DNA from 3 places in the Tolumonas auensis DSM 9187 genome. Region 1 is predicted to be linked to each of the others. Evidence: predicted binding sites of a transcription regulator. Region 1 holds the regulator's gene; each other region holds the start of a gene.

Region 1 (10,712 bases):
CGTGCCTATCGTAGCCCGGAGCCTTACAAAGGCAAAGGTGTACGCTATTCTGACGAAGTTGTGCGTACTAAAGAAGCTAAGAAGAAGTAAGGTAACACTATGGACAAGAAAGCAGCTCGTATCCGTCGTGCTACTAAAGCACGTCGTAAAATGCTGGAACTGGGCGCGACTCGTCTGGTGGTTCACCGTACTCCGCGTCATATTTATGCGCAGGTTATCGCAGCAAGCGGTGCCGAAGTTTTAGCTTCTGCATCAACTGTTGAGTCAACCATTCGTGAGCAAGTGAAATACACCGGTAACGCCGATGCGGCCGCCGCTGTGGGTAAAGCTATTGCAGAGCGTGCTCTGGCAAAAGGTGTTACCACTGTAGCGTTCGATCGCTCTGGGTTCCAATATCACGGTCGCGTAGCCGCACTAGCTGCTGCTGCACGTGAAGCTGGTCTTCAGTTCTAAGCCAGGAGTCGACAATGTCTAAAATCGAATCTCAAGCCGGTGAACTGCAAGAAAAGTTAGTCGCAGTAAACCGTGTTTCAAAAGTAGTTAAAGGTGGTCGTATTTTCTCCTTCACAGCTCTGACTGTTGTTGGTGATGGTTCTGGCCGCGTTGGTTTCGGTTACGGTAAAGCGCGTGAAGTTCCTGCTGCTATTCAAAAAGCAATGGAACAAGCTCGTCGTAACATGGTTAAAGTAGAGCTGATTGAAGGCACTCTGCACCATCATGTTAAAGGAACCCATGCTGGTTCTACCGTATTCATGCAGCCTGCTTCTCAGGGTACCGGTATCATTGCCGGTGGTGCAATGCGCGCCGTTCTGGAAGTGGCTGGTGTACATAACGTTCTGGCTAAGACCTATGGCTCAACCAATCCGATGAATGTAGTTCGTGCAACAATTGAAGCACTGGCTGACATCAAATCACCGGAACAAGTTGCTGCTAAACGTGGTCTGCGCGTGGAAGAAATCCTGGGGTAATAACGACATGGCTAACAAGACTGTAAAAGTTACACAGACTCGCAGCTCCATCGGTCGTTTGCCGAAGCACAAAGCCTCTTTGCTGGGCTTGGGTTTGCGTCGTATTGGTCATACTGTTGAAGTGGAAGATACTCCATGTGTTCGCGGCATGATCAACCAGGTTTATTACATGGTGAAGGTGGAGGAGTAATCATGCGTTTAAACACTCTTTCTCCGGCTGCTGGTGCAAAATCTGCTAAAAAGCGTGTAGGTCGTGGTATCGGTTCTGGTTTAGGTAAAACTGGTGGCCGTGGTGTTAAAGGTGCCGGTTCACGCTCTGGCGGCGGTGTGCGTGCGGGTTTTGAAGGTGGTCAAATGCCTTTAAAAATTCGTATGCCAAAATTTGGTTTCTACTCTCGTAAAGGCGCGGTAACTGCCGAAGTTCGCTTGAGCGAAGTTGCTAAAGTTGAAGGCGACGTAGTAGATCTGAACACCCTGAAGCAAGCTGGTGTAATCACTAAAGGCATGCAGTTTGCCAAGATCGTTCTCTCTGGGAACATCGATCGTGCAGTGACTGTGCGTGGTGTGAGCGTTACTAAAGGTGCTCGTGCTGCAATCGAAGCTGCCGGTGGCAAAATCGAGGAATAATAAGTAGATGGCCAAGAAACCAGGATTAGTAACACGGGGCTCGCAGGGGGGCCTGAGCGAACTGAAAAGTCGTTTACTTTTCGTTCTAGGTGCTATCATCGTCTTCCGTGCGGGCGCTTATGTGCCGATTCCTGGTATTGACGCTACTGTGCTGGGACAGTTGTTCCAGCAACAGAAGGGAACCATCATTGAAATGTTTAACATGTTCAGTGGTGGTGCCCTGTCTCGTGCATCTATTTTTGCGTTGGGTATTATGCCGTATATTTCGGCTTCAATTATTATCCAGCTACTGACCGTCATCAGTCCTTATTATGCTGAGCTTAAGAAGGAAGGTGAGAGCGGTCGGCGTGTTATCAGCAAGCATACCCGGTGGGGTACTCTGGTTTTAGCCACAGTACAAGCATCCGGAATTGCTACTGGTTTACCAAATATGATGCATGGCTTGGTGCTCAACCCCGGTTTCGGCTTCTACTTTACTGCTGTGGTTAGTCTGGTTACCGGAACCATGTTCCTGATGTGGTTAGGTGAACAAATTACCGAACGTGGTATTGGTAATGGTATTTCGCTGATCATCTTCGCGGGTATTGTTGCTGGTTTGCCCCAAGCTATTGGTGCAACAGCAGAACAGGCTCGTCAGGGTGAGTTGCATATTCTGTTGCTATTGTTGCTCGTTGTTATTGTGTTTGCTGTTACTTACTTTGTTGTATTTGTTGAGCGTGGTCAGCGACGTATCGTCGTAAATTATGCGAAACGTCAGCAAGGTAATCAGATATTTGCAGCACAAAGCACGCATTTGCCGTTAAAACTGAATATGGCGGGTGTTATCCCTGCGATTTTTGCATCAAGTATTATTCTGTTCCCGGGGACGATTGCGTCTTGGTTTGGTCAGGGTGATTCATGGATTGCAAATATCCTGCAAGAAATTTCGATGAGCTTGCAGCCAGGTCAGCCGTTATATGAATTGTTGTATGCAGTTGCCATCATTTTCTTCAGTTTCTTCTATACTGCGTTGGTATTTAACCCTCGTGAGACTGCGGATAATCTGAAGAAGAGTGGTGCATTTATCCCGGGTATCCGCCCAGGAGAGCAGACAGCTCGTTTTATCGATAAAGTAATGACACGTCTAACACTGGCCGGAGCCTTGTACATCACAGCGATTTGCTTGGTACCCCAGTTACTGATGACCTTCTGGCACGTGCAGTTCTACTTCGGTGGTACTTCCTTGCTGATTATCGTTGTTGTCATCATGGACTTTATGGCACAGGTACAAACTCATATGATGTCTCATCAGTATGGGGATGTACTGAAAAAAGCCAATCTTAAAGGCGTAGGCCGTTAATCCGGTCTAATATTGCGGAGTTAAGCAATGAAAGTTCGCGCTTCCGTTAAAGCAATCTGCCGTAACTGCAAAATCATCAAACGCCACGGTGTGGTGCGTGTGATTTGCACTGAGCCGAAGCATAAACAACGCCAAGGCTAATATATTTTCGGTAGAGACTTGAAAAGTCGGGGCTGGCTAAGTACATTAGCCAGCCTACATTTGTGTGTAGGAAGATCACCATGTATCCGGAACGGGCTTTGTGGTGGTCGTAAAATTACTATTTGTTTAGGAGTGGAATAGTGGCCCGTATCGCTGGCATTAACATTCCTGACCATAAACATGCAGTTATCGCGTTAACTGCGATTTATGGCGTTGGCGACACCCGTGCAAAGAGCATTTGCGCAGCAGCTGGTATCGCCGAGGATGTGAAAGTTAAAGATCTGGACGAAGCTCAAATTGAAGCGCTTCGTACTGAAGTTGGTAAGTTTACTGTCGAGGGTGACCTGCGCCGTGAAGTATCCATGAACATCAAACGTTTGATGGACTTGGGTTGCTACCGTGGTTTGCGTCATCGTCGTGGTCTGCCGGTTCGTGGACAACGTACCAAAACTAACGCGCGCACCCGTAAGGGTCCTCGTAAACCGATTAAGAAGTAAACGGGAAGGTAGAAAATGGCAAAAGCTCCTACTCGTGCTCGTAAGCGCGTTAGAAAGCAAGTTAGCGACGGCATTGCACACGTTCATGCCTCTTTCAATAACACAATCGTGACCATTACTGACCGTCAGGGTAACGCTCTGTCTTGGGCAACTGCTGGTGGTTCAGGTTTCCGTGGTTCTCGTAAATCCACTCCGTTCGCTGCACAGGTTGCTGCTGAACGTGCTGGTGAGATCGCCAAAGAGTATGGCGTTAAAAACCTGGAAGTAATGGTTAAAGGTCCTGGTCCGGGCCGTGAGTCATCTATTCGTGCATTGAATGCTGCGGGTTTCCGCATCACCAATATCACGGATGTAACTCCGATCCCGCACAACGGTTGTCGTCCTCCTAAAAAACGCCGTGTATAACGTTGTCTAGTAGGATTGTTGGAGAAAGAACATGGCAAGATATTTAGGCCCAAAGCTGAAGCTTAGCCGTCGTGAAGGCACCGATCTGTTCCTGAAATCAGGCGTTCGTGCTATCGACTCTAAGTGTAAAATTGACACAGCTCCTGGTCAGCACGGTGCGCGTAAGCCACGTCTGTCTGACTATGGTGTACAGCTGCGTGAAAAACAGAAAGTCCGTCGTATTTACGGCATTCTGGAAAAACAATTCCGTAACTATTACCGTGAAGCTACACGCTTGAAAGGTAATACTGGTGAAAACCTACTGCAGTTGCTGGAAGGTCGTCTGGATAACGTAGTTTATCGTATGGGTTTTGCAACGACCCGTGCTGAAGCTCGCCAGCTGGTTAGCCACAAAGCCATCGTAGTAAATGGCAAAGTAGTTAACATTCCTTCTTCTCAGGTTTCTCCTGAAGATGTAGTCACTGTTCGTGAGAAGGCGAAAAAACAAGCTCGTATCAAGGCCGCACTGGACTTGGCTGCGCAGCGTGAAAAGCCAACTTGGATTGAGATCAATGCAGACAAAATGGAAGGCGTTTACAAGCGTCTGCCAGAGCGTTCAGATCTGTCTGCTGACATCAATGAACAGTTGATCGTCGAGCTTTACTCTAAGTAAGGCTTAGCTTCTAAGAGAGGACATAATGCTGGGTTCTGTAACAGATTTTCTCAAGCCACGTTTGGTTGATATCGAGCAACTCAGTCCGACTCATGCCAAGGTAACTCTTGAGCCGTTGGAGCGTGGTTTCGGTCATACTTTAGGTAATGCGTTACGACGCATTCTCCTGTCGTCCATGCCGGGATGTGCAGTTGCTGAGGTTGAGATCGACGGCGTATTGCACGAGTACAGCAGTAAAGAAGGTGTTCAGGAAGATATCCTGGAAATCTTGCTGAACTTGAAAGGCATTGCAGTAAAGCTGGAAGGTAAAGATGAAGTAATCCTTTCGCTGACCAAGTCTGGTGCGGGCCCGGTCACGGCAGGTGATATCATCCATGGTGATGATGTTGTCATTGTCAATCCGGAGCATGTGATTTGTCATCTGACCGGTGCTAATGCTGAAATTAGTATGCGTCTGCGTGTTCAACGTGGTCGCGGCTATGTTCCGGCATCAGCTCGTTTACATACAGATGATGAAGATCGTCCTATTGGTCGTTTGTTACTGGATGCTGCGTTCAGCCCTGTAGTGCGTATTGCCTATAATGTTGAAGCCGCTCGTGTGGAACAACGTACTGATTTGGATAAGTTGGTTATCGATATGGAAACCAACGGCACGCTGGATCCGGAAGAAGCCATTCGTCGTGCAGCCACTATTTTGGCTGAACAATTGGATGCCTTCGTTGATTTGCGTGATGTTTCCGTTCCGGAGAAGAAAGAAGACAAGCCGGAGTTCGATCCGATCCTGCTGCGTCCTGTTGATGATCTGGAATTGACAGTTCGTTCTGCGAACTGCCTGAAAGCAGAAGCAATCCATTATATTGGTGATCTGGTACAACGTACCGAGGTTGAGTTGCTGAAGACTCCTAACCTGGGTAAGAAGTCTTTGACCGAAATCAAAGACGTACTGGCTTCCCGCGGTCTGTCTCTGGGCATGCGCCTTGAGAACTGGCCACCGGCAAGTCTGGCTGATAATTAATCCAGATCGCAGGTTCTACCGATTTTGTTAGAAGGATAAGGTCATGCGCCATCGTTTGAGTGGTCGTCAACTGAACCGGAATGCTAGCCACCGTCAGGCTATGTTCCGCAACATGGCCAGCTCCCTTGTTCGTCATGAGATCATCAAGACGACTTTGCCTAAAGCAAAGGAGCTACGTCGTGTAGTTGAGCCCTTGATTACTCTTGCTAAGAGTGACAGTGTTGCAAATCGCCGTCTGGCATTTGCTCGTACCCGTGACAGAGATGTTGTTGGTAAACTGTTTACTGAACTTGGCCCACGTTTTCAAGGTCGCCCAGGTGGTTACACTCGCATTCTGAAATGCGGTTTCCGCGCTGGTGATAATGCACCAATGGCTTATATTGAGCTGGTTGGTCGTCCGGTAGATGCTGAAGCAGTTACCGAAGAATAAAATAAGGCCGGGGTTTCCCGGCTTTATTTTTTCAGACTATAGTCTGATTGCCATATCCTTTCTTCTCATCTTATGATCTGATCCTTCCTCTGCTATACTGTAACCATAATGAGCAACCGGGATTATCTTCCTGTTTTTTAAGCAGAAATTCATGGTTCGTTTTTAGTTATCTATTGCCAGTGATCTAAAGGATTCGATGCTGATCTCTTCCCGAATTGAGTTAAAGCCCCCATCGCTTGAATGGGTTGAACCACTGCGTCTTGCTTTATCTGAAAGTTATGAATTACATCAATTATTTTTAGATTGGGCAGAACCAGACCCATCTCTGCTGACTGTGACCGCTACAATGAATGTGGCGAAAGAGCAGTTCGAACGTAAAGAACATGAATTACGTTTTATGATTGTGCGACGGGAAGATCAGGCGTTAGTGGGAAGCATCAGTCTGCATGTCAGGGATGTCTCTGTTCCCTATTACGAAATAGGTTATTGGGTCCGGCAATCCGCAACAGGGAAAGGCTATATTACAGAAGCTGTTTTGCTGCTGGCTGACTATGCATTTATTCATTTGCATGCGACAAGGCTAGAGATTCGTACCGCAGCCAGTAATGACAAAAGCCGTGCTGTAGCGGAGCGTGCCGGTTTCAGACTTGAGGCCACATTACAAAATGCGTGCCGTACGCAGGGACATCTGGACGATATGCTGGTGTATAGCCGCATCGGGCATGAAGACATGATCCCGGAGATTGATCTGGTGGATATATCTCCGGAAGAGCTGGATTATTGAGAGATAATCAGTAATTACTCATCGTATTTTTCAATCGGCTTACCCATTTCCGCCATGAGTTGCTGCACGGCCAGCGGGATATCATCCGGATAGTCTTTGCGAAGATCGTCGTCTGCTGGTAGTGGTTGCCCAGTGTAAGCATGTAAAAAAGCTTCGCAGAGTAGTTCACTGTTAGTTGCATGCCGCAGGTTATTTATCTGACGGCGAGTCCGTTCATCTGTCAGTATTTTTAATACTTTCAGAGGAATGGATACAGTGATTTTTTTAACCTGTTCACTTTTCTTGCCATGTTCTGCATATGGACTGATATATTCGCCATTCCACGCCGTTTTCATTTCACACCTGTCATTTCATCCACTCTTCAGCATAGTAACCCGTATGGGCTGTAATGGCAATCCATAGGCAAAGCCATGTAGACGTCCAGAAGTGTTGACGTCTTATTGGTGGTGGGTTACCGTGATACAACGAGCGGCCATCAAGGAACTAGTCATGTCGGATTACCAACAGGAAACATATGCTGTCAAATCGGGAATTGCTGTCGATACACAATTCGGTGCTGTAGTCCCGCCTATTTATTTGTCAACTAATTACACGTTTGCTGGCTTTGGTGAAAAAAGAGAATTTGACTATAGTCGTTCCGGTAATCCAACCCGTAGCACCTTGGCTGGTGCGTTGGCTGCACTTGAGGGGGGGGCAGGTGCCGTTTTCACCGGGAGTGGCATGGGCGCTATTAACCTAGTAACCGCACTGTTATCTGCGGATGATTTGCTGGTCGCGCCACATGATTGTTATGGCGGGACTTATCGGTTATTTCAGCATGTTGCCGCTAAGGGTTCTTACCGCGTGTTGTTTGTTGACCAAACTGATCCGGAAGCATTAGCACAGGCTTTAGCACAAAAGCCGAAACTGGTATGGATTGAGACGCCATCTAATCCATTGCTCCGCGTGGTTGATATTGCGGCTATTTGCCAGCAGGCGCATGCAGTCGGGGCTTTGGTGGCGGTTGATAATACCTTCCTGTCGCCGTTACTGCAGCAACCCCTGGCATTAGGTGCTGATATTGTTGTGCACTCGACAACTAAATATATAAATGGTCACTCCGATGTCGTTGGCGGAGCTGTTATTGCGAAAGAAACCGAATTACACGAAAAACTGGCTTGGTGGGGTAATTGTCTGGGTCATACCGGTGGTGCTTTTGATGCTTATCTGACCTTGCGTGGTCTGCGAACATTAGCACCACGTATGCGTGCGCATCAGGAAAATGCCGCCGCTATTCTGGCATATCTGCAGCAAAAACCACAGGTGACTAAAATTTATCATCCGGGTTTACCTGATCATCCGGGGCATGAGATTGCAAAGCGGCAACAAAAAGGTTTTGGTGCCATGCTGAGCTTTGAAGTTGATTTTGATATCGAACAGTTAAAGCAATTTTTGGGTGGTTTGCAGTTGTTTTGTCTGGCAGAGTCATTAGGTGGAGTAGAAAGTCTGGTAGCTCATCCGGCCAGTATGACTCACGCAGGAATGGATCCGGAAGCCCGGCGTGTGGCGGGCATTTCGGATCAGTTATTACGTTTATCTGTCGGGATTGAGCATATCACCGATCTGCTGGCCGATTTGGAACAGGCTTTCGCTTGTGTTGCCAGCAAGTAGAACAAAAATGATCAATACAGCACGAAGGGGCTGCATTAAGGGGTAATGAAGTATGCCGCATACTGCAACGGGTCACCTGCCAGGACGACAGGTACATAAATTTGGTGGAAGTAGCCTGGCTGATCCGAATTGTTATCGCCGTGTCGCCGGATTAATCGAACAGGAGTCGGATCCGCGGGCTTTAATCGTAGTTTCTGCCGCAGGGAAAACCACGAATCGTTTACTGCAGGTACTGGAACTGAGCGAAGCAGGCGATGATGCTGTTGTTGCGGCACTGAATGGATTGCGAAGCTATCAATTAAGTCTCATCGAAGATGTATTGGATGGGCCGGCTCGTCAGGCGCTGTCGTTACAGCTGATGGAAGATATAGATACAATAACCGGTGTATTGAAGCGTAGTTATGATCGTTATGAACGTAACGGAATATTAGCTAACGGTGAAGTATGGTCCGCTCGTCTGCTGGCAGCACTGTTAACGGAACGTGGCAATCCGGCTGCCTGGCTGGATGCGCGTCGTTTTCTTTCGGCTGAAGAGGGGGCACTGGCCCGGGTCAATGAGCTATTGTCCCGTGAAAAGCTACGTGAAGTCCTGGCGGGTACAGGTGAGCAACGGGTTGTTGTTACCGGATTTATTGCCGCAGACAGTGAGGGGCGGACATTATTGTTGGGCCGCAATGGTTCTGACTATTCCGCTACATTGCTGGGAGCCTTGGCCGATGCAGAATCGACGGCTATCTGGAGTGATGTCGCTGGCGTATATAGTGCAGATCCGCGTTGCGTAAAAGATGCGAAATTGCTGGAGCGTTTGTCACTGACCGAAGCCAATGAACTGGCCAGATTAGGGGCGCCGGTATTGCATTCACGGACGTTACAACCGCTGTTGCACAGTCAGCAAAAACTGGTGCTACGTTCAAGTTATGCGCCTAACGGGGGTGCGTCACATATATTACGCCGTAAATCACAGGTGAAAGGCGCGCGGATTGTGACCTCGCTGGATCAGATTGCTTTAATTGAATTACGTATTCAACCGGGCTGTGACTATGTTGATGCGGTTGCGCACCTGGAAGAGTTATTAGCCGCCCGGCAATTGTCACCATTGGTCAGCAAATGTCAGGAAGATCGCCGGATAGTCCGGCTGGCTTATACGCTGGAAATGGTATCAGATGCGTATCAATTCATGCTGCAGCAACAAGAGCATGCAAATGTCAAAGAAGTCATTCGCCGCGATGGATTCAGTCTGATTGGACTGGTTGGAACGGGTGTTTGCGATAATGCGGAGCAATGTCATCGCTTCTATCGTTTACTGGTCGATCAGCCGCTGGAATTTATTTATACCTCACCTGAGGGTTTGAGTCTGGTTGCCGTTGTACGTGAAATCACTCTGGAGCCGCTGTTGATCGCGCTGCACCATGCTATGTTTCTGCAGACGAAACGAGTCGGTCTGGTCGTATTAGGGAAAGGGAATATTGGCAGTCAGTGGCTGAAGTTGCTGGCGAAAGAGAAGCATCATGTTGAACAGGCCCATCAGCTGACACTGACCTTATACGGATTATTTGATTCCCGGGGCGGCATTCTGAGTGATGACGGACTTGATCCACTGCAGGTTCTGGATAGCTTTGATCCTCAGCCGGTGATTTGGGCCGAATTGCTGGTGCAACTGGAGCAGCACCCATTTGACGAATTGATTATTCTCGATCTTACCGCCAGTGAGACCGTCAGCAGTTATTATCCTGAGTTTGCGCAGATCGGTGCTCACCTGATTACAGCGAACAAATTGGCGGGCGCGGCGGAAAGCGCCTTTTATCAGCGGGTCCGGCAGAGCTTCGCTGAGCATCAGGTACAGTGGCGGTATAACGCTACCGTTGGTGCCGGTTTGCCAGTACAGGCTTGTATCCGCATGATGCTGGAATCGGGGGATCGGGTTCATGGCATCTCCGGTATTTTTTCCGGGACCCTGAGCTGGTTATTCCAGCAGTATGATGGTTCGGTTCCTTTTTCTGAATTGGTGGATCAGGCATGGCAGCATGGTCTGACTGAACCGGATCCTCGGGAAGATCTCTCCGGGCATGATGTAAGGCGTAAGCTGTTGATCCTGGCTCGCGAAGCAGGGCTGGAGCTGGAACCGGATCATATCTCTTTGCAGAGTCTGGTGCCGGTTGAGCTGGCAGATATCCCGCTGGAAGCATTTTTTGAGCGGTTGACCG
Region 2 (10,712 bases), 150 kb from region 1:
TCAGACGGAATTGCGTTGCGGTGGTGACAACGTCGGTTTTAAGTTGCACCTGGTCAGCGGTTAATGCCCAGCCATTGCTCAATTTCTGCCAGTTCAGATCGGCCGAAAATGTTTGCACCGGCCAGGGCTTTTCAAAATAGGGCTGCAGATCCCATGTCTGCGGTTTTAACTGCTGCAGCGTCAGCGCAACGCCCTGCGGTGACAGACGGAAAGAGGCATCTACATCGTGCAACCCGGGGATCATGCGCCAGCGCTGCCACTGCAATTGCTGCAACTGACCACTGAACAGCCAGCTGTCCTGTGCTTCATCGCGGGAAAAGCGTAATTCACTCAGCCGGCCTTGCGGCATCAGCGTCCGTAACGCCTCTGCCGCGGCAGATTCCACAGGCAGGAACATCCCCGTTAGCGGGGTCAACTCATCAAGCAATAACGGATCCATTTGTCCGGTGTATTGTTCAGCCTGTTTTTTCAGTTGCAGCTGCCAGGAACGCCAGGGTTGATGATTACTGTGTAATTGCAGCCCCTGACTGTATAACTGCCAGTCACCGGCATGACGTTGCCAGACGATTTCGCCACCCTGCAGTTCCAGACTGTGCTGCTGCTCGGCCTGTTGCCAGCCAAGACGGTTTAAGCCCAGTTGCAGCAATGCGCTCTGCCACTGACCGGGTTGCCGCTCCAGCCAGAGCTGAAACGCCAGTGAACCATGAATAGACTGCGCATTGGCAGTCAGCGGCGTTGGCAACAGCGCCCCCGGCTGTTTGCCGGCATGAGGCTCTGTGGCCAGATAGATATGCCCCTGCAACGCATCCTGACGCGCGGCACCCTGTAATTCAGCTTGCAGCAATAACGGCACCACCAGCGCCTGTTGCGCTACTGATATGCGGGAAAAAAGTTTGTGCTGATCGGCCCGGTTTTCGGCATAGAGTTGGTCGATATGAAATTCCGCCAGTAATTGTTGCTGGCGGACTAACCGGATCTGGCTGTTGGTAATATTGGCCTGCGCGACCTGTTCCAGTAACAGCGGCAACAAATCATTCAGACCGGGGCTGTCGGAGGAGGATGCTGCGGCTTTGGGTAACTGCAGCGTCAGCTGCAGTTGATCTGCCTGCAGCGTGGCCAGACAACCGTGCGTTTTCCAGAACTGCAGGAACGGATTACAGTGTAACTGCAGCTGCTTTGCACTGAGCTCAAACGGTACGGCACCTTGCTGCTGCAACGCCACATCACGCAATTCCAGCTGCAGGCCATAGTCCTGCCAGCGCCAGCCGATATGAGCCACTGATGCGGATGACATCGTATCCGGCAAGAACTGTTTTAACACCCAGTCACGATGCAGCTGTAAATCGGGCAGACCAAATCGCAGTGCGGTGACCAGCACTGCCAGCAGCATCAGAACAACTGAAAGAAAAACAGCGCCACCACGCACTATGCCACGCCAGTTCACTTACATCATCACCACGTCGTACTGTTCCTGATTGTATAAAGGTTCAGCCTGTACTTTGACCTGCTTGCTGATGAACACCTCAAGCTCAGCCAGACTGTGCGACTCTTCGCCGCGTAACGCTTCCGCTACGGCCGGTGAGGCATACACCACAAACTGATCCGCATCATACGCCCGGTTGACGCGCAGAATTTCACGCAGAATTTCATAGCAGACCGATTCCACCGTTTTCACCCGGCCGCGCCCTTTACATGCCGGGCATTCGGAGCAGAGTACATGCTCCAGACTTTCGCGGGTACGTTTACGGGTCATCTCGACCAGCCCGAGTTGGGAGAAGCCGTTCACACCGGTCTTCGCCCGATCTTTTGCCAGTGCTTGCTCCAGACTCTGCAAGACACGGCGACGGTGATCTTCACTCTGCATATCAATAAAATCGATGATGATAATGCCGCCGAGATTACGCAACCGCAGCTGACGGGCGATCGCCGCAGTGGCTTCAATATTGGTATTGAAAATAGTCTCTTCCAGATTACGGTGTCCCACAAACGCGCCGGTATTGATATCAATCGTGGTCATGGCTTCCGTCTGATCGATGATCAGATAACCACCCGATTTCAGTTCAACCTTACGTTCAAGTGCCCGCTGGATCTCGTTTTCGACATCATACAAATCAAAGATCGGTGACTCGCCGGAGTAATAATCCAGTTTCCCGATCATCTCCGGAACAAATTCTTCGGTGAAATGGCTGAGTTGCTCATACGTCTGGCGGGAATCAACCCGGATTTTATCCAGGTCATCGCCGACAAAATCACGCAGAATACGGAACGCCAGACTCCACTCCGCATACAGCACATGGCTGGTCGGATATTTCTGGCGACGCTCCAGCACCTTGCGCCACAAGCGTTTCAGGAAGATAGTGTCCTGCTCCAGCTCTTTTTCGCCAATGCCTTCGGCTGCGGTGCGAATGATAAAGCCACCCAGTTCATCCACATTCCGGCTGACAATCTCTTTCAGGCGTTCCCGTTCTTCTTCACTATCAATGCGCTGTGAAACACCCACATGGGCACTGCCCGGCATGAATACCAGGTAGCGGGACGGCAACGTGATATCCGTGGTCAGACGGGCACCTTTGGTACCCATGGGATCTTTCACCACCTGCACCATGATGTCCTGCCCCTGACGGACCAGTTCGGCAATATTCCCGGCCTGAAAGTGCTCTTTTTCTTTTACATCGACACATTCGGTATGCGGCACAATATCGGACGCGTGCAGGAAAGCGGCTTTATCCATTCCGATATCAACAAAGGCCGCCTGCATACCCGGTAACACCCGGCTGATTTTACCTTTGTAAATATTACCGACGATCCCGCGTTTAGCCTGACGCTCAATGTGTACTTCCTGCAACATACCATGATCCACCAGTGCGACCCGGGTCTCTGATGGTGTTACGTTAACCAGCAATTCGGTTGACATAGTTCAGCCTTAGTAATCTGAAGTCATGAGTGGCGACAATATTTTTGCAGTAACAGATCTGTTTCCAGTAACGGCAACCCCACTACCGCAGAATAACTTCCGCTGAGGTGACTGACGAATTTCCCGCCGATGCCCTGAATGCCATAAGCACCGGCTTTATCCGCCGGTTCTCCGGTTTGCCAGTAACGGCTGATCTCTTCCGGCGTTAATTTGCGGAACGTCACCTGTGAGTTGACCAGAACAACTTCACAGCCCTGTTCCGAAGAAAGCGCAACCGCCGTCATCACGGTATGGGTGTTACCAGACAGTAACTGCAATATACGTTGAGCATCGGCGAAATCCCGTGGCTTTTCCAGCACTTCTTGCTCAAACACCACAATAGTATCCGCGCCTAATACCGGTTTTTGCCCCCGGCAGGCTAACCAGCCGGCCTGCGATTTATCGCGGGCCAGACGTTGCACATAATCAGCAGGAGTTTCATCAGGTTGCTGTTGCTCTTCAACATCAACTGACAGAACAGTAAAGGGGTAATCCAGCAGCGCTAACAGTTCCCGGCGACGGGGAGAAGCGGATGCCAGATAAAGCGCAGCACTGGCCGACATAATACTTACCTGATATTGAAACGACGGCGGATATACCGCAGAAAAAGATAGACCGAAGGCCAGAGCAATGTTGAGCTCAGTGACGCCCAGACAAAGCGGGTGTTGAGACGGGGAGATGCAAACAGGTGTTCAACCCAGAAAATCAGCAGTTGTCCGACAAAAATCAGCGATCCCATCACCAGCGCCTGTTGCCAGACGGAGAAGTTACGGATCTTCTGGTATTGTGCTGCAACGACACAGGAGATCACCGCCATACTCAGCGCATGGATGCCCAGCGTTGAACCCAGCAGGATGTCCATGATCAGACCGACAATCCAGGCACTGACGACATTCAGGTGATGCGGCAGCGCAATCACCCAATACAGCACCACTAACGCCACCCAGTCCGGGCGGAACATATCTATAGCCACCGGCAATGGCACCATCGTCAGAATAATCGCGACGATCAGGGTTAAATAGATCGAACCTTTACCATGGCCGGTCAATGAACCACTCATTGTCTGCCCTCCTGATGCGGCACTTCAGCGGATGCTGTTGCTGATTTATTTTTGTCGGTCGCAGACATTGCCGGCTGAGCAGCAGAAACAGTCGCCGCGGAACTCATCACCGGCAGCGGCCCCATGGATTTGGCATCTTGCCAAAGCAACAGCACATAACGCAGCCGATCCAGTGTCGCCAGTGGTTCAGCCTTGATCTCGGCGAAGGGGCTCTGTTCCTCATTGGCAAACCGGGTCACTTTAGCGACCGGATAGCCTTCAGGGAAATGCCCACCCATGCCAGACGTCACCAGAATATCGCCGTCTTTGATATCCACATTCCGGGGCAGATTCTTGAGCGTCAGCTCATTGATATTTCCGGTACCGGAGGCAATAGCACGTAAATCGTTACGCAGCACCCGCACCGGCAAGGCATGGCTGATATCCGTGATCAGTAATACCCGGCTTGAGGTTTTCCCGACACTGACCACCTGACCGATGACACCCTGATCATTGACGACCGGTTGTCCTTCATAGACATGATGTTCGACACCTTTATCGATCACGACCTGATAGACAAACGGGTCAGAGTCTACCGACAGAATACGGGCCACCAGCTTACGGGAATCCTGAGTCACCGGAGAGCCCAGCAGTTCGCGCAGACGGCGGTTTTCCTGACTCAGTTCGGCCATCCGCAGCAGATCACTGCGCAACAGGAAAAGTTGCTGCTGCAGTTGCTGATTATCTTTCAGCAATTGGCTGCGTGAGCTTAGTTGCAGACTGGCCTCTTCGACCACATCGCGGGGAACGCTCGCCAGATGTAATAACGGGCTGGCAAAGGTGTTGATATAAAGACGCATGCCGTCAAACAGATGAAAACGGGCATCAGAAACGATGCCCGCCAGAGACAGCAGCACAGTGATAAATAACCTGAGTTGCAGGGATGGTCCCCTGCCGAAAATAGTCCGCATGATGCTATCAGCCAGGGGTTACCGGAAAGGCAACCCGGGCAAGCTCAATTATTCGTAATGGAACAGGTCACCACCGTGCATGTCGATCAGCTCGAGAGCTCGACCACCACCACGGGCGACACAGGTCAGCGGATCTTCCGCCACGACAACCGGAATACCGGTATGTTCCATCAGCAGACGGTCCAGATTACGCAGCAGCGCACCACCACCGGTCAGCACCATCCCTTTTTCGGAGATATCGGAAGCCAGTTCCGGCGGAGATTGTTCCAGCGCCACCATGACCGCACTGACGATGCCGCTCAGCGGTTCCTGCAGTGCTTCCAGGATTTCGTTAGAATTCAGGGTGAAACTACGCGGTACACCTTCAGCCAGATTACGGCCACGAACTTCGATTTCACGCACTTCTTCGCCCGGGTAAGCAGAGCCGATTTCGTGCTTGATGCGTTCTGCGGTGGATTCACCAATCAGGCTGCCGTAGTTACGGCGCACATAGCTGATGATAGCTTCATCAAAACGGTCACCGCCGATACGGACGGAAGAAGAATACACCACACCGTTCAGAGAGATGATCGCCACTTCAGTGGTACCACCACCGATATCAACCACCATAGAACCGGTCGCTTCGGATACCGGCAAGCCGGCACCAATTGCTGCTGCCATAGGTTCTTCAATCAGATAAACTTCGCGGGCTCCGGCACCCTGAGCAGATTCTTTGATCGCACGGCGTTCAACCTGAGTCGCACCGCAAGGGATACATACCAGCACGCGCGGACTTGGACGCATCAGGTTATTTTCATGCACCTGTTTGATAAAATGCTGCAGCATTTTTTCGGTAACAGAAAAATCAGCAATAACACCATCTTTCATCGGACGGATCGCCGCGATATTACCCGGGGTACGCCCCAGCATCATTTTGGCGGCATGGCCAACAGCAGCGACAGATTTAGCGGTACCACCGCGTTCCTGACGGATGGCAACCACAGAAGGTTCGTTCAGTACAATACCTTTGCCTTTAACATAAATCAGTGTGTTGGCGGTACCCAAATCGATCGACAGATCGTTGGAAAACAAACCACGGAGCTTCTTGAACATGATGCGGGTGATCCTGATTAATTACGGGATATGCGAAAAACGGCCCACTTTACCAATCCCGGCCCTGATCAGCAAGCATCTGGCACAGAAGATAACCGGATTCCACCTGATCTTTGCATAATCCGGCTATTATTGATTCCGAAACGCATCCAGCCGATAAATGCAGCGATCCTTGCCGTGATATTAACCATCCCGCTGACGCAAAGAGGAATAAAACTTAACCGCATGAAAACGAACCACATCACGTTATACTGTGACTGATATCCGAAATTACCCTATCAGGAAGGGCTGAATGGAACTTAAACAGCGACATCTGCAGCAAGCCTGTAACCAGGGATTACTGACACCGGAACAAGTGACTCCGTTATGGAATTACCTGCAGAATTTACCGGCAGACAGTGCCACGTTCCGGGCGACACATATCTTGTTTTATCTGGGTGGGCTGATTGCGATTGCAGCGATGAGTCTGTTTATGACACTCGGCTGGGATGCCTTTGGTGGTATCGGCATTCTGCTGATTGCCTGTGGCTACGGCGTGGCAGCCTGTCTGGTGGCGGACTGGCTGCTGTGGCGGCAGCGACAACCGATCCCGGCAGGCTTACTGGCGGCTCTCGCCGTTACCATGGTGCCGCTGGCGATATACGGCCTGCAGGCACAGCTGGGTTACTGGGATGACGCTACCCATACCGAATACCGCGATTTTCACCGCTATATCGACTGGCGCTGGCTGATGATGGAGTTGGGTACGCTGTTGTTCGGTACGATCCTGCTGTGGCGATACCGGTTGCCATTTATGGTGATGCCGCTGGCGGTGGTGCTGTGGTATCTGAGCATGGATCTGACGCCGTTTCTGTTTCAGGAAGAGGATTACAGCTGGCTCCGCCGGCAACAGGTTTCGATGGTGGTCGGCCTGCTGATGCTGGGACTGGCGTTTTATATTGATCTGCGCACCCGTCATACCCTCGATTTTGCCTGGTGGCTGTATCTGTTCGGACTGATGGCCTTCTGGGGTGGTTTATCCATGCAGCATTCCGACAGTGAGCTGAGTAAACTGGGTTATTGTCTGATCAACCTGCTGTTGATCACGGTCGGCGGTATGATTGGCCGGCGGGTGTTTGTGATCTTTGGCGGCATGGGCGTTGCCGGTTATCTGGGTTATCTGGCGTGGGATTTGTTTGAAGACAGCCTGACATTCCCGTTTGTATTATCACTGATTGGCTTAGGCATTATCTGGCTTGGTTTGCTCTGGCAGCGTCATGAAGCACAAATTCAGCGACAGTTACAACGTCATCTGCCTGCCGCGTGGCGCGAGCTACTGGCTCAGCGGCGATAAATATCGCTCCGGTTCCGGACGTGATCACGGACGGAACCGTCATCCAGCTATATCTGTTTTTTGCATAATGATTTCTGATTTTAGACGTCTAAACATCCAAATGTCCGTTGACATACCTTATAATGCCTCGTAGCATGAACTCCTGACAGCGCACCGCTATTCAGTCTGATTTTCTGTGGCCACCCTATCCTGGTGGATATTTGAGTAAATTACGGTTCCCTTATGATTAAGTTATCTTCCCTGTCAAAAGCGTACGGCGAAGGAAAAAACGCCTTTTACGCCTTGAAAGGTATAGAACTCGATGTTCCCGCCGGCCAGATCGTCGGCGTGATTGGTGCATCCGGTGCAGGGAAAAGTACCCTGATCCGCTGTGTAAATCTGCTGGAACGTCCCACACAGGGCCGTGTGGAAGTCGATGGTGTGGATCTGACCGCCCTGGATGATCAGGCACTGACGCTGGCACGCCGCAATATCGGCATGATTTTCCAGCATTTCAACCTGCTCTCCTCGCGTACTGTATTTGAGAACGTGGCACTGCCACTGGAACTGGCCAACTGGCCGAAAGAGAAAATTACCGCCCGGGTCAACGAGCTGCTGGATCTGGTGGGCCTGACCCATCGTGCGAAAGCTTATCCGTCACAGCTTTCCGGGGGTCAGAAACAACGTGTCGCAATTGCGCGCGCCTTGGGTCCGGCACCAAAAGTGTTGTTGTGTGATGAAGCCACTTCGGCGCTCGATCCGCAGACCACACAATCGATCCTGGCATTACTGAAAGAGATCAATCAGAAACTCGGCATCACTATTTTGCTGATCACGCATGAAATGGGTGTGGTCAAGAGCATCTGTGATTCCGTGGCGCTGCTCGATCAGGGCACTATTATTGAACAGGGTGAAGTCGGCTGGTTCTTTGCACATGCGCAGGCACCACTGGCGAAGGAATTTATCCGTTCCAGCCTGCATCTGGAGATCCCGGCACCGTATCGCGAACGGCTGCAGAAAGCGCCGGCGGACGGTTTTATCCCGCTGCTGCGCCTGGGTTTCAGTGGTAACACCATTGATACGCCGGCGATTTCACATGCCAGCCGTCAGTTCGGGATTGATGTAAATATTTTAAGCGCCAGCATTGAGCAGATCGGACATTCCCGTTTTGGTTTCCTGCTGGTTGAACTGCTGGGTGATGCGGCGGCACAACAAACCACCATCGCTTACCTGCAACAGCAACAGATAGATGTCGAGGTATTGGGCTATGTTCAGCAGCATGCATGAGTTGTTATTGCTGGCGCTGGGTGAAACCCTGTGGATGGTGTTCGCTTCTGCGCTGTTCGGCACCATTTTAGGGGTACCGCTGGGTGTGGCACTGCACATCACCAAGCCCGGACAGATTGCCGCCCACCCGATCTTTAACAAGGTGCTGGGAACCGTGGTAAATGTGGGCCGTTCCGTACCCTTTATCATTCTGCTGGTCGCAATTATTCCGCTGACCCGTCTGATTGTGGGCACCAGTATCGGTACCAATGCCGCGATTGTGCCACTGGCGATCGGTGCTATTCCGTTTCTGGCTCGTCTGGTGGAAGGTGCGCTGATGGAAATCCCGGCCGGTCTGATTGAAGCAGCACAGGCTATGGGTGCCACTCATCGTCAGATCATCCGCAAGGTGATGTTACCGGAAGCACTGCCCGGCATTCTGAATGCCATTGTGATCACGCTGGTTGCGTTGGTGAACTACTCGGCGATGGCGGGAGCCATCGGTGGTGGTGGTCTGGGTGACGTCGGTATCCGCTATGGTTATCAACGGTTTGATCCGGCGATTATGCTGATCACCGTCGCGATTCTGGTTATTTTAGTGCAATTGATTCAAAGCATTGGTGAGCGTTTAGTGAAACGCGTTGACCATCGTTAAGAATGTAACAACGCTGTTGCCGGTGGTGGCGCAGTCAATGATGAAACAAGGAGTAAACGATGAATTTATTCAGTAAAGCGATTTTAAGTGCCGCCATTCTCGGGATTGCATTAACCGGTTGCGGTGAGAAAAAAGATAACCACCTGAAAGTAGGCGCGATTTCCGGTGCTGAAACTCAGGTAGCAGAAGAAGCAGCAAAAATCGCTAAAGAGAAATTTGGTCTGGAAGTGGAAATCGTGCAATTCAGCGATTTCGCGACTCCGAACGTAGCGCTGAACGATGGCAGCATCGACGTGAACGCGTTCCAGCATAAGCCTTATCTGGATTCTCAGATCAAGGATCGCGGTTTCAAACTGGTGGCTGTGGGTAATACCTTCGTTTACCCGATTGCCGGTTACTCCAAGAAGATCAAAAACATCAGCGAGCTGAAAGAGGGTACGCAGGTTGCAGTGCCAAACGATCCTACTAACCTGGGCCGTTCACTGCTGCTGCTGCAGCAACAAGGTCTGCTGAAACTGAAAGAGGGTTCTGGTCTGTCTGCAACGGTACTGGATATCGTTGAAAATCCGAAGAACCTGAAAATCGTGGAACTGGAAGCCGCACAACTGCCACGCGCACTGGAAGATGTGGAACTGGCAATCATCAACACCGTTTATGCTTCTCAGGTTGATCTGCAACCAACCCGTGATGGTCTGTTTGTGGAAGACAAAGAGTCACCTTACGTGAACCTGATCGTGGCTCGTGAAAACAACCAGAACGATGAAAACGTGAAGAACTTCGTGAAAGCGTATCAGGACGAAGCGGTATTCAAAAAAGCGTCTGAACTGTTTAACGGTGGCGTAGTGAAGGGCTGGTAATTCCCTCCTTTCCGGATAGATACGACGGTCGGCATTCGCCGGCCGTTTTCTTTTCTGCAAACAGTTTCTCTCTGCCCCATAGGCAATAGCCGAAAGTTACCTATAATCCCTATAAACTTATTGTGCACAATTCATTATGACCGACGACAACATGCCGGATTTGTTACGACTGGATAACCAGCTTTGCTTTGCGCTCTACAGCGCCAGCAACGCAATTGTGCGGGCCTATCGCCCATTGCTGGACAAGCTGGATATTACCTATCCGCAATATCTGGTCTTGCTGGTGTTATGGCAGCAGGATGAGATCAGTCTGAAGCAGCTGGGGGAACAGCTGTTCCTCGATTCCGGTACGCTGACCCCATTACTGAAACGGCTGGAAAGCAAAGGACTGATCCGTCGCGAACGCAACGAGCGGGATGAGCGCTTGCGGGTACTGAAGTTAACCGCTGAAGGAAACGCACTGAAAAAACTAGCGGCGAACATCCCGGTACAGATGCGCGACCAGCTCAGATTGTCCGATACGCAATTGCAGTTGCTGAAAGCCCACTGTGAGCTGGTACAAAAGCA
Region 3 (10,712 bases), 1.3 Mb from region 1:
AACTCGTTTTCCACCAGAGCCTAACGGTTATTTGCATATCGGCCACGCCAAATCTATCTGCCTGAATTTCGGTATTGCCCGTGATTATCAGGGAACCTGTAACCTGCGTTTCGACGATACCAATCCGGTAAAAGAGGACGTGGAATATGTTGAATCTATTCAGCGTGACGTGCAGTGGCTGGGGTTTGAGTGGAATGGTGCGGTACGTTATTCCTCGGATTATTTCGATCAATTACACGCTTATGCAATTGAACTGATCAATAAAGGTCTGGCTTATGTCGAAGAACTGACCGCCGAGCAGATCCGCGAATACCGTGGCACGCTGACTCAGGCCGGTAAAAACAGCCCGTTCCGTGATCGCAGTGTAGAAGAAAACCTGGCGCTGTTTGAAAAGATGAAAGATGGCGGCTTCAAAGAAGGTGAAGCGTGCCTGCGAGCCAAAATAGATATGGCATCGTCTTTCATGGTGATGCGCGATCCGGTTATCTACCGTATCAAATTTGCCGAACATCATCAGACCGGTAACAAGTGGTGCATCTATCCGATGTATGACTTCACCCACTGTATTTCGGACGCACTGGAAGGCATCACGCACTCTATTTGTACGCTGGAGTTCCAGGATAACCGCCGTCTGTATGACTGGGTTCTGGATAATATCTCTATTCCTTGTCATCCACGTCAGTATGAATTCAGCCGTCTGAATCTTGAATATGCCATCATGTCCAAGCGTAAGCTGAATCAACTGGTGACTGAAGGTGTTGTTGAAGGGTGGGATGATCCGCGTATGCCGACTGTTTCCGGTCTGCGTCGTCGAGGTTATACCCCGGAAGCTGTGCGTGAGTTCTGCAACCGTATCGGTGTAACCAAGCAGGACAACACCGTTGAAATGAGTGCGCTGGAATCCTGCATTCGTGAAGATCTGAACGAGCGTGCGCCACGTGCGATGGCAGTATTGGATCCGCTGCGTGTTGTGCTGGAAAATTATCCGGAAGATTTGGTTGAAGAACTGAACATTCCGAACCATCCGAATATTCCTGAAGCGGGTGAACGTCTGGTGCCATTCAGCCGTGAGATTTATATTGATCGCGCTGATTTCCGTGAAGAAGCCAACAAGCAATACAAACGTCTGGTGATGGGTAAAGAAGTGCGTCTGCGCCACGCTTATATCATTAAAGCAGAACGCGTTGAAAAAGATGCGGAAGGCAATATCACCACCCTGTATTGCAGCTGCGACCGTGACACGCTGGGCACCAATCCGGCCGATGGTCGTAAAGTGAAAGGTGTTATCCACTGGGTATCAGCTCCGCATGCGCTGGATGCGGAAGTGCGTCTGTATGATCGTCTGTTCAGTGTGGCAAATCCGGGCGCAGCCGAGGATTTCCTGAGCACGATCAATCCGCAGTCACTGCGCATTGTGCCACATGCGAAACTGGAACCATCACTGCGTGATGCCAAACCGGAATTTGCATATCAGTTCGAACGTGAAGGCTATTTCTGTGCGGACAGCAAACTGTCATCCGCAGAGAAACCGGTGTTCAATCTGACCGTTGCATTGCGTGATACCTGGGTTGGTTAAACGCCGTCCAGGACTGCAAACAAAAAACGCCGGGTGTTAAATCCGGCGTTTTTATATCTGAATTTCATCTGCCCGTTATTAATAGTGCGGGGGCGGGGTCTCTTCACTCTGACTGGCCACCTGGCTGACGACCATCTCTTTCATCCGGTTGATCAGCAAGCTCATCTGATGGCGTAATTTGTCCAGATCCTGCTGTTGCAGGGTCAGTGCCTGGTTCAATATTTCAATGGTATCATCCTGAAAAGCCAGCCGGCTTTCCAGCTGCTCGATACGTTCATTAAGCTCATTTATCTGCTGTAACATTGTTTCACTCTTCATCTGTCATCTGACGCATTATATGCCTTATCATTTTTCTCACAATTACCTTTATTTGCCTGTTGTTAGATTACAACTGGCGGTAGTATAAAGCGCTTGCTTAGATAGCCTCTCGTTAATAAAAACAGAGAGCCGGATTTGTTCTCGTGGAGAAAATAATGAAAAAAATGATCAAGATGTCTTTGTTGGCGGTTGCAGTGACAGTATCTCTGGCAGCTTGTCAGAAAGAAGAAGTAAAAGCGCCTGTTGCTGACAAAGTTGAGCTGAAAACATTCGAACAGCAATCAGCCTATGCGATTGGTCTGTCTATGGGACGTTACATCAATTCTACTCTCTCCCGTCAGCAGGATTTGGGTGTAAAACTGGATAACGAATTGATTCTGGACGGCGTAAAAGACGGTCTGGCGAAAAAAGCCCAGATGAGCGATGCTGATATTGAAAAAGCACTGAAAGCATATGATCAGAAGATCAACGAAGCTGCTACCAAGAAAGCAGAATCTGATGCCAAAGCAAGCTTAGACAATGGTAAAAAATACCTGGACGATAATGCCAAGAAACAAGGCGTTACCGTAACCAAATCCGGTCTGCAATACGAAGTATTGACGATGGGTACTGGTGAAAAACCAAAAGCGACCGATGAAGTTCGCGTTCATTATCTGGGCACACTGACTAACGGTACTAAATTCGACAGCTCTTATGACCGTAAAGAACCAGCTGAATTCCCGCTGGATCGTGTTATTCCGGGCTGGACCGAAGGCGTGCAGTTGATGCCGGTTGGTTCTAAATTCAAATTCACTCTGCCAGCTAACCTGGCTTACGGTGAACAGGGCGCTGGTTCTATTCCGCCAAACTCTGTACTGGTGTTTGAAGTAGAACTGCTGGAAATCGTGAAAGATCAGGCGAAACCAGCAGAAGCTGCACCTGAAGCTAAGAAATAATATTTGAGCTTCTTCCGGCACTGCTGTTTGTGTAGTGCCGGATGCCTTCCTTATTCGTCTCATCCGTTCCCGCTAATCTCATGCCAATCCGTTGTAATAAAGCCTGTGATGCCAGATTACTGCTGTGGCTGTTGGCCGTAATAATGCTTTGCGGGTAGAGCGCCAGCCAATGTTGCATGACGGCGGTAACCGCTTCCGTCATTAACCCCTGTCGCCAATACATGGGTTGTAACCAGTAACTGAGATCGTCACATTTTTCTTCGGCATAGTTCTCTTGTCGCTGCAAACTCACCAGACCTATCAGATTTTCTTCTGCTGCACGCCGTATTGTGTAACAACAACCGTTACCGCTCTGATGCTGTTTTTGCTGTGAAATGACCCAGCGAAGTAACTGCATATCAGAGACCGGCATCTGGCAGCCGACGCTGGCCTGCACAAAAAGAGGGTCATTCACGATAGTGCTGATCCCGTTCACATCCCTTAATTCTACAGGTCGTAAACATAACCGGATTGTGGATAGCGGTGGCATCATGCAAATAACTGGCTGATACTGAATACAGAGTTAAATTGATAATAACCCGGATTGTCGGAGCGGAGGTGCAATATGTTCATTATTTCCCTGACGTATAAAGTCGATATCGCACAGATTGAAGCACATATGGATGCACATAAAAAATATCTGCAGGAACAGTATGATGCCGGTCATTTCATCGCTTCCGGACGTAAAGTTCCAAGAACGGGCGGGATTATTCTGGCGCGTTCAGAAAGTCTGGAGACACTGGAGCCGCTTCTGGCTGCAGATCCATTCCATCTGCATAAACTGGCAGACTATGAAATTACCGAATTCATGCCGACCATGGTCGGTGATGAATTCCGCAATTTACTTGGCGTCTGAAAGGGTTAACAGCTCCGGTTTTGCTGCCGGAGCTGCTGTTTACCGTGAAAATTAAGGCCGGTGCGCACTGGCTGTGCGTTGTAGTGTCTGATATTCACCTAACACGGGCTGTTCCAGCAGATAACGTCGCAACATATCTTGTGCGGCGAACGCGACAATGCGGTGTTGCAATGAAACATCCAGTGTTCTGATATATAACGTCTGTGCCCAGCCATGCAGACCATTCCACAATGCGATTGGATACTGCTGATCTTTCGCTGTGCCGACCGCCAGTGTTAAACGGGAATGATGCTGGATGTGCTGTAGCAATTCATCGGCGCTATCCGGTAAATGCTGGTGATAATCAGCGCAAAGCTGAGGAATAGCCGGTGCCAGCTGAGTTAACAGCTCACCACAGGTACTGCCTTCCAGAATTTCCAGCGAACCAGGCAGCAATTCTGCCAGTTTTGCCGGCATATCCAAGGTATCGGTTGCTACCAGATACGGGGTGATCACCGAAAGCAGTTGTTTTTCCGCAGTGGCAAAATCAGCATCACCATGCTGGCTGATCAGCTTCATCTCAATCGTCGGCATGGAAGAACGATAGCCGAGTTCGATATGTTCAGGCCAGGTTAATGGATCGAGCTGGTCACTCAGCGCAGATTCAGAAATACCAAATGTGAAGTAGCGACGAACCACGGCTGCGCCGGAAGGGTATTTTTGTTGCAGATCCGGGATGATCTGCTGCTGCACCATTTGCTTGAATTCATTCGGAACGCCCGGTGTGAAATAGCAGATGGCTTTGTTGATTTGCAGTTTAAACCCACAGGCGGTGCCAATCGGGTTATCCAGCACGGTTGCACCCTGCGGTAACATTGCCTGCTTACGGTTGCTGACCGGCATCACACGCCCGCGGGCGGTAAATTTCTGTTCCATATTGGCCAGCCAGTCGCTGTTCAGTTCCTGCGGAACACCAGTAACCTGAGCTACTGCATCTGTGGTTTTATCGTCAGATGTGGGGCCTAAGCCGCCATTAAAGATGATCACATCGGCTATCAGACTGCGTTCGTGTAATACATCAGTTAAATCATCCATACGATCGCCAACGGTCTGACGACGGCGCACCTGCCAGCCTTTTTCCAGCAATTGCATACTCAGCCAGGATGCATTGGTATCAACGGTGAAACCGGTAAGGACTTCATCACCGGTCGTAATAATTTCAATGATCATTATGGTACCAATATGTTTGATGAGGCATTTTCATGCTGACAATCAGTTACTGTTGGCCCCGATTGAGGAGCCAATAGTAACTAATGCGGGTTTGCCGCAGATTATTTCCGGCAAACGAGAAGATAATCATACTCGCCTGCGGCTCTGATTCAATTTCCTAAATTAATTTCGTCACTGCATTGCGCGGTCTCGCCGGTTCATCATCAGGCCAGATCCCATTTTAATCATGTGATTCAGACAGAATATTTTGCAGCAATGATCGTTGTTATTTCGGCCAACGTAATTCTGGATAGGGCGATCAGAAGGGGATCTTGGTGACAGATCTCACAGGATGGTGTAGATTTCCGGATGTCCAGACGTTTTTACTGATAGATGTGGGAGCAAGTCATGCCAATCAAAATTCCCGACCAATTACCTGCTGCAGGTGTGCTGACCGAAGAGAATATCTTCGTGATGACAGACAGCCGCGCTGCGCATCAGGATATCCGGCCATTAAAAGTGTTGTTACTGAACCTGATGCCGAAAAAAATTGAGACGGAAATTCAGCTGATGCGCATGCTCTCCAATTCGCCATTGCAAGTGCTGGTGGATTTATTGCGTATTGATGATCGCGAATCAAAAAACACACCGAGGATCCATGTTGAAACCTTTTATCAGGATTTTGATCAGATAAAAGATAACAAATATGATGGTCTGATCATCACCGGTGCTCCGCTGGGGTTGGTGCAGTTCGACGATGTTGTGTATTGGGACACGCTGATTAAGATCATTGAGTGGTCGAAGAAAAATGTCACCTCGACGCTGTTTCTCTGCTGGGCGGCACAAGCGGCTCTGAAAGTGTTATACGGGCTGGAAAAACAGACCCGTGGTGAGAAACTGTCAGGCGTCTATTATCACCACAAGCTGGAACAGCAGGATCCGCTGGTTCGTGGTTTTGATGATGTTTTTCTGGCACCGCATTCCCGGTATGCCTCTTTTGAAGGCGACTTCATCCGCGCTAACACCGATTTGCGGATTTTTGCTGAATCAGAAGAAGCGGGTGTTTATCTGGCTGCAACGAAAGACTGTCGTCAGGTGTTCGTCACCGGGCATCCTGAATACGACGCCGAAACGCTGCATCATGAATATCACCGTGATCTGACCGCCGGGATCAATCCGAATGTGCCGGCAAATTATTATCCGGGCAATGATCCGGCCAGGCCGCCATACCATAGCTGGCGTAGTCACGGACATCTGTTATTCTCTAACTGGCTGAACTACTACGTTTACCAGCTTACGCCTTATGATCTGGATACTCTGGATCAGAAAGCCGGGGGCGTGGACTGGGAAATTTAGTCTGGTCACAATACAAATCTGGTAACAATAGAAAATAGCACAACACTGCGCCGGCATGGATGTCGGACAGTTTCGTTTCAGAATCATCTGCATCACCGATATTGAGGAAGCCGCCCGTGGTCGTAAAGGTAAATACATCAGCACTGCATCAGTCATTACAGGAACGTATTCTGCTCATTGATGGTGGCATGGGCACCATGATCCAAAGCTATCAGCTACAGGAAGCAGATTTTCGTGGTGAGCGTTTTGCCGATTGGCCTTCAGATCTCAAAGGCAACAACGATTTATTAGTGCTGACTAAGCCAGACGTTATCGCGGCGATTCATGATGCCTATCTGGCTGCTGGTGCGGATATTCTGGAAACCAACAGTTTTAATGCCACGCGCATTGCGATGGCCGATTACCACATGGAAGAATTATCAGCGGAAATCAACCGCGAAGCAGCACGTCTGGCGCGTAAGGCTGCGGATGAGTGGAATGCGAAAACTCCGCAGAAACCACGATTTGTCGCAGGCGTATTAGGCCCGACTAACCGTACAGCCTCCATTTCACCGGATGTGAACGATCCGGGTAAGCGTAATGTTACCTTTGATGCATTAGTGGAAGCGTATAAAGAATCGACAGAAGCCCTGATCGAAGGTGGCGTTGATATCATCATGATTGAAACCATCTTTGATACGCTGAATGCCAAGGCCGCTTTCTTTGCTGTTGATACTATTTTTGAAAAGCTCGGTTTCAAATTACCGGTGATGATCTCCGGAACCATCACTGATGCCTCCGGTCGTACCTTGTCTGGTCAGACAACAGAAGCTTTCTACAACTCACTGCGTCATGCCGAACCACTGTCATTTGGTCTGAACTGCGCGTTGGGCCCGAAAGAGCTGCGTCAGTATGTGCAGGAACTGGCACGCATCAGTGAAACCTATGTTTCAGTACATCCGAATGCGGGCTTACCGAATGCCTTTGGCGGTTATGATCTGGAAGCCGATGAAATGGCGGAGCATATCCGTGAATGGGCGGAGTCCGGCTTCCTGAACATGGTGGGTGGCTGCTGTGGTACCACGCCTGAGCACATCCGGGCTATGGCCAAAGCGGTGGACGGTATCAAACCGCGCGTGCTGCCGGAATTACCGGTCGCCTGTCGTCTTGCGGGTCTGGAACCACTGACCATTGATGAAAATTCCATGTTCGTGAACGTCGGGGAGCGTACTAACGTTACCGGTTCTGCCAAATTCAAACGTCTGATCAAAGAAGAGCAATACGACGAGGCGCTGGATATCGCTCGTCAGCAGGTAATCAGCGGCGCGCAGATCATCGATATCAACATGGATGAGGGCATGCTGGACGCACAGGCGTGTATGGTGCGCTTCCTTAATCTGATTGCATCTGAGCCGGATATTTCCCGTGTACCAATCATGATCGATTCCTCGAAATGGGAAGTTATCGAAGCGGGTCTGAAATGTATTCAGGGCAAAGGCATCGTTAACTCTATTTCCATGAAAGAAGGGGAAGAGAAGTTTATCGCCCAGGCGAAATTGCTGCGTCGTTACGGTGCGGCGGTGATCGTGATGGCGTTCGACGAAGTCGGACAGGCGGATACCCGTGCGCGTAAATTCGAGATCTGTCAGCGTGCATACAAGATCCTGACGGAACAAGTCGGCTTCCCGCCGGAAGATATTATTTTCGACCCGAATATTTTCGCTGTCGCAACCGGTATTGATGAACACAACAACTATGCGGTTGATTTCATCGAAGCGGTTAAAGACATCAAAACCAATTTACCGCATGCCATGATTTCCGGTGGTGTTTCCAACGTCTCGTTCTCCTTCCGTGGTAACGATCAGGTTCGTGAAGCCATCCACTCCGTGTTCCTGTATTACACCATCAAAAATGGTATGGACATGGGGATCGTGAACGCTGGTCAGCTGGCAATTTATGAAGATATTCCGGCTGAGCTGAAAGAAAAAGTGGAAGCGGTGGTGCTGAACACCCATCCGGGCGCTACGGAAGAGTTGCTGATCATTGCGGAAAAATATCGCGGTGGCGCGGCACAACAGGCGATTGACCCACGTGAGCAGGAATGGCGCAGCTGGCCGGTCGGTAAACGACTGGAACATGCGTTAGTAAAAGGCATTACTGACTTTATTGATGAAGACACCGAAGAAGCGCGTCAGCTGGCAGCCCGTCCGATCGAAGTAATTGAAGGGCCGCTGATGGCTGGCATGAACGTGGTCGGTGATCTGTTCGGTGCCGGAAAAATGTTCCTGCCGCAGGTCGTAAAATCTGCACGTGTGATGAAACGCGCGGTGGCTTATTTGCAGCCTTACATTGAACAAGGCAAGAGTGCTGGTCAAACCAACGGCAAGATTGTCATGGCGACGGTAAAAGGCGATGTGCATGACATCGGTAAGAACATTGTCGGTGTCGTGCTGCAGTGTAATAACTATGAGATTGTCGATCTCGGTGTCATGGTGTCTTGCGAGAAGATCCTGCAAACAGCGCGCGAAGTGAATGCCGACATTATCGGTTTATCGGGTTTGATTACTCCGTCACTGGATGAAATGGTCCATGTCGCGAAAGAGATGGAGCGTCAGGGCTTTAAGATCCCACTGATGATCGGTGGCGCGACCACATCCAAAGCGCATACTGCCGTGAAAATTGAACAGAACTACAGTGAGCCTGTGGTTTATGTTTCCAACGCGTCCCGTGCCGTCGGTGTGGTGCAGAATCTGCTCAGTCAGGAACAGAAAGCCACTTTTGTTGAGCGTCTGCGCCAGGAATATGTGCTGGTGCGTGAACAGCACAGCCGTAAACAACCCCGTACACCACCGGTCACGCTGGAAGAAGCTCGTGCTAATGCGCTGAAACTCGACTGGCAGAATTATCAGCCGCCGAAACCCAAACAATTGGGCGTCAAGGTCATTGACGATGTCGCTATTGCGACACTGCGCGACTATATCGACTGGACGCAATTCTTCCTGAGCTGGGAGCTGGCGGGTAAATTCCCACGGATTTTGGAAGATGAAGTGGTGGGCGAAGAAGCGAAACGTCTCTATCACGATGCCCTGGCGATGCTGGATCGTTTACAGACGTCCGGTGAAGTTAAAGTCAGTGGCATTATCGGTCTGTTTGCCGCAAACCGGGTGGGTGATGATGTTGAAATTTACACTGACGAGTCACGCAGTCAGGTAGCGCAGACGTTCCATTTCCTGCGTCAGCAGACCAATAAAGTGATGCAGGCCCGTAATGGCGAAGTGTTCCCGAATTACTGTCTGGCCGATTTTATTGCACCGAAAGAGAGTGGTGTTGCTGATTACTTTGGTAGTTTTGCGGTAACCGGTGGGATTGGTGAAGCCGAGTTGGCAGAGCAGTATAAAGCTGCCGGCGATGACTATAATGCGATTCTGATTCAGGCGGTCTGCGATCGTCTGGCGGAGGCGTTTGCTGAATACCTGCATGCTCAGGTGCGTAAAGAATACTGGGGCTATGCCGCGGATGAAAATCTGACCAATGAAGAGCTGATCCGCGAGAATTATCAGGGTATCCGCCCGGCACCGGGTTATCCTGCCTGTCCGGAACACACCGAAAAAGGTACGCTGTGGCAGTTACTGGGCGTGGAGCAGGCAATTGGTATGAAGCTGACCGATTCCTATGCCATGTTACCGGCAGCAGCTGTATCTGGTTTCTATTTCAGTCATCCGCAGTGTAAATATTTTGCGGTGGCCGGAATACAAAAAGACCAGGTTGAAGACTATGCGGCCCGTAAGGGAATGACTCTGGCTGAGGCTGAGCGCTGGCTGGCGCCAAACCTGGCTTACGATGTCGAATAGACATTACAGTCTATATGATTTTTCAGGGCCCATCGCGGGCCCTGTGTGTTTTTTGAGCAAAAAAATAAACCAAGGTTGAGCACAGATCACAAGAACTGCAATTTTCTTGTAAAGGTTCCGAATGTAGCATTGAACTAATGATCTAAGCCCTATAATCTGGCTACCTCTTGGCAGAGGGTGATTTCTGTTACGTTATGAATAATAAAGGATAGCGGGTATGCTGAAAAATATATTGATTGTTATTGAACAGGCAGTAAACAAATGCCTGGATCTGGATTTAACTAAATTTAATAAAATTGAAATCGTGGTTAGCGCCAGCCAGAAGACTCTGCCCGTTGAGTTTGTAAAAGAGTTGCTGCGGATCCAGACCCAGTGCGGTTCACCGGTAGAATTACTGACTACCAAGGGAACCGGCGGCCATCACGTTGAAATGTATCTGGCCTGGTTGTTAGGTCGTCACATTGAAAAGATGCCGGATGCTAATATCACCGTTATTGCCAACGATATTGATGCTGAAAGCTTACTGAGCAATTGTATCGATGAAGAATATCATGAGCGTATCTGCATTATTCAGGACGGTACACCCGCATCTGCAGAGTTGAAACTTGAAAAGC

The links. The regulator MetJ, encoded in region 1, represses methionine synthesis genes. The targets are predictions, from matches to a motif close to AGANNTCTAGANNTCT.
Region 2: metN (methionine ABC transporter ATP-binding protein MetN) is a predicted target of MetJ. The motif match lies at 7,471-7,486, and genes of this name have one in related genera.
Region 3: metA (homoserine O-acetyltransferase MetA) is a predicted target of MetJ. The motif match lies at 5,280-5,295, and genes of this name have one in related genera.

What each region holds. Positions count from the first base shown of each region.
Region 1 covers NC_012691.1:130,540-141,251, forward strand. Annotated here, with positions in the region: gene rplF (50S ribosomal protein L6) at 1-90, shown strand, start outside; gene rplR (50S ribosomal protein L18) at 100-453, shown strand; gene rpsE (30S ribosomal protein S5) at 468-968, shown strand; gene rpmD (50S ribosomal protein L30) at 976-1,158, shown strand; gene rplO (50S ribosomal protein L15) at 1,161-1,595, shown strand; gene secY (preprotein translocase subunit SecY) at 1,603-2,934, shown strand; gene rpmJ (50S ribosomal protein L36) at 2,962-3,075, shown strand; gene rpsM (30S ribosomal protein S13) at 3,216-3,572, shown strand; gene rpsK (30S ribosomal protein S11) at 3,588-3,977, shown strand; gene rpsD (30S ribosomal protein S4) at 4,009-4,629, shown strand; gene TOLA_RS00645 (DNA-directed RNA polymerase subunit alpha) at 4,655-5,644, shown strand; gene rplQ (50S ribosomal protein L17) at 5,688-6,074, shown strand; gene TOLA_RS00655 (GNAT family N-acetyltransferase) at 6,271-6,858, shown strand; gene metJ (met regulon transcriptional regulator MetJ) at 6,873-7,193, opposite strand; gene metB (cystathionine gamma-synthase) at 7,348-8,508, shown strand; gene TOLA_RS00670 (bifunctional aspartate kinase/homoserine dehydrogenase II) at 8,561-10,712, shown strand, end outside.
Region 2 covers NC_012691.1:278,432-289,143, reverse strand. Annotated here, with positions in the region: gene TOLA_RS01365 (YhdP family protein) at 1-1,444, opposite strand, end outside; gene rng (ribonuclease G) at 1,445-2,914, opposite strand; gene TOLA_RS01355 (Maf family protein) at 2,938-3,516, opposite strand; gene mreD (rod shape-determining protein MreD) at 3,522-4,013, opposite strand; gene mreC (rod shape-determining protein MreC) at 4,010-4,963, opposite strand; gene TOLA_RS01340 (rod shape-determining protein) at 5,012-6,055, opposite strand; gene TOLA_RS01335 (DUF2157 domain-containing protein) at 6,348-7,388, shown strand; gene metN (methionine ABC transporter ATP-binding protein MetN) at 7,611-8,654, shown strand; gene TOLA_RS01325 (methionine ABC transporter permease) at 8,635-9,288, shown strand; gene metQ (methionine ABC transporter substrate-binding lipoprotein MetQ) at 9,348-10,145, shown strand; gene ohrR (transcriptional regulator OhrR) at 10,282-10,712, shown strand, end outside.
Region 3 covers NC_012691.1:2,327,213-2,337,924, reverse strand. Annotated here, with positions in the region: gene glnS (glutamine--tRNA ligase) at 1-1,576, shown strand, start outside; gene TOLA_RS10840 (SlyX family protein) at 1,655-1,879, opposite strand; gene fkpA (FKBP-type peptidyl-prolyl cis-trans isomerase) at 2,050-2,829, shown strand; gene TOLA_RS16380 (GNAT family N-acetyltransferase) at 2,819-3,358, opposite strand; gene TOLA_RS10825 (YciI family protein) at 3,434-3,724, shown strand; gene TOLA_RS10820 (CinA family nicotinamide mononucleotide deamidase-related protein) at 3,776-4,933, opposite strand; gene metA (homoserine O-acetyltransferase MetA) at 5,321-6,268, shown strand; gene metH (methionine synthase) at 6,385-10,098, shown strand; gene TOLA_RS10805 (hypothetical protein) at 10,316-10,712, shown strand, end outside.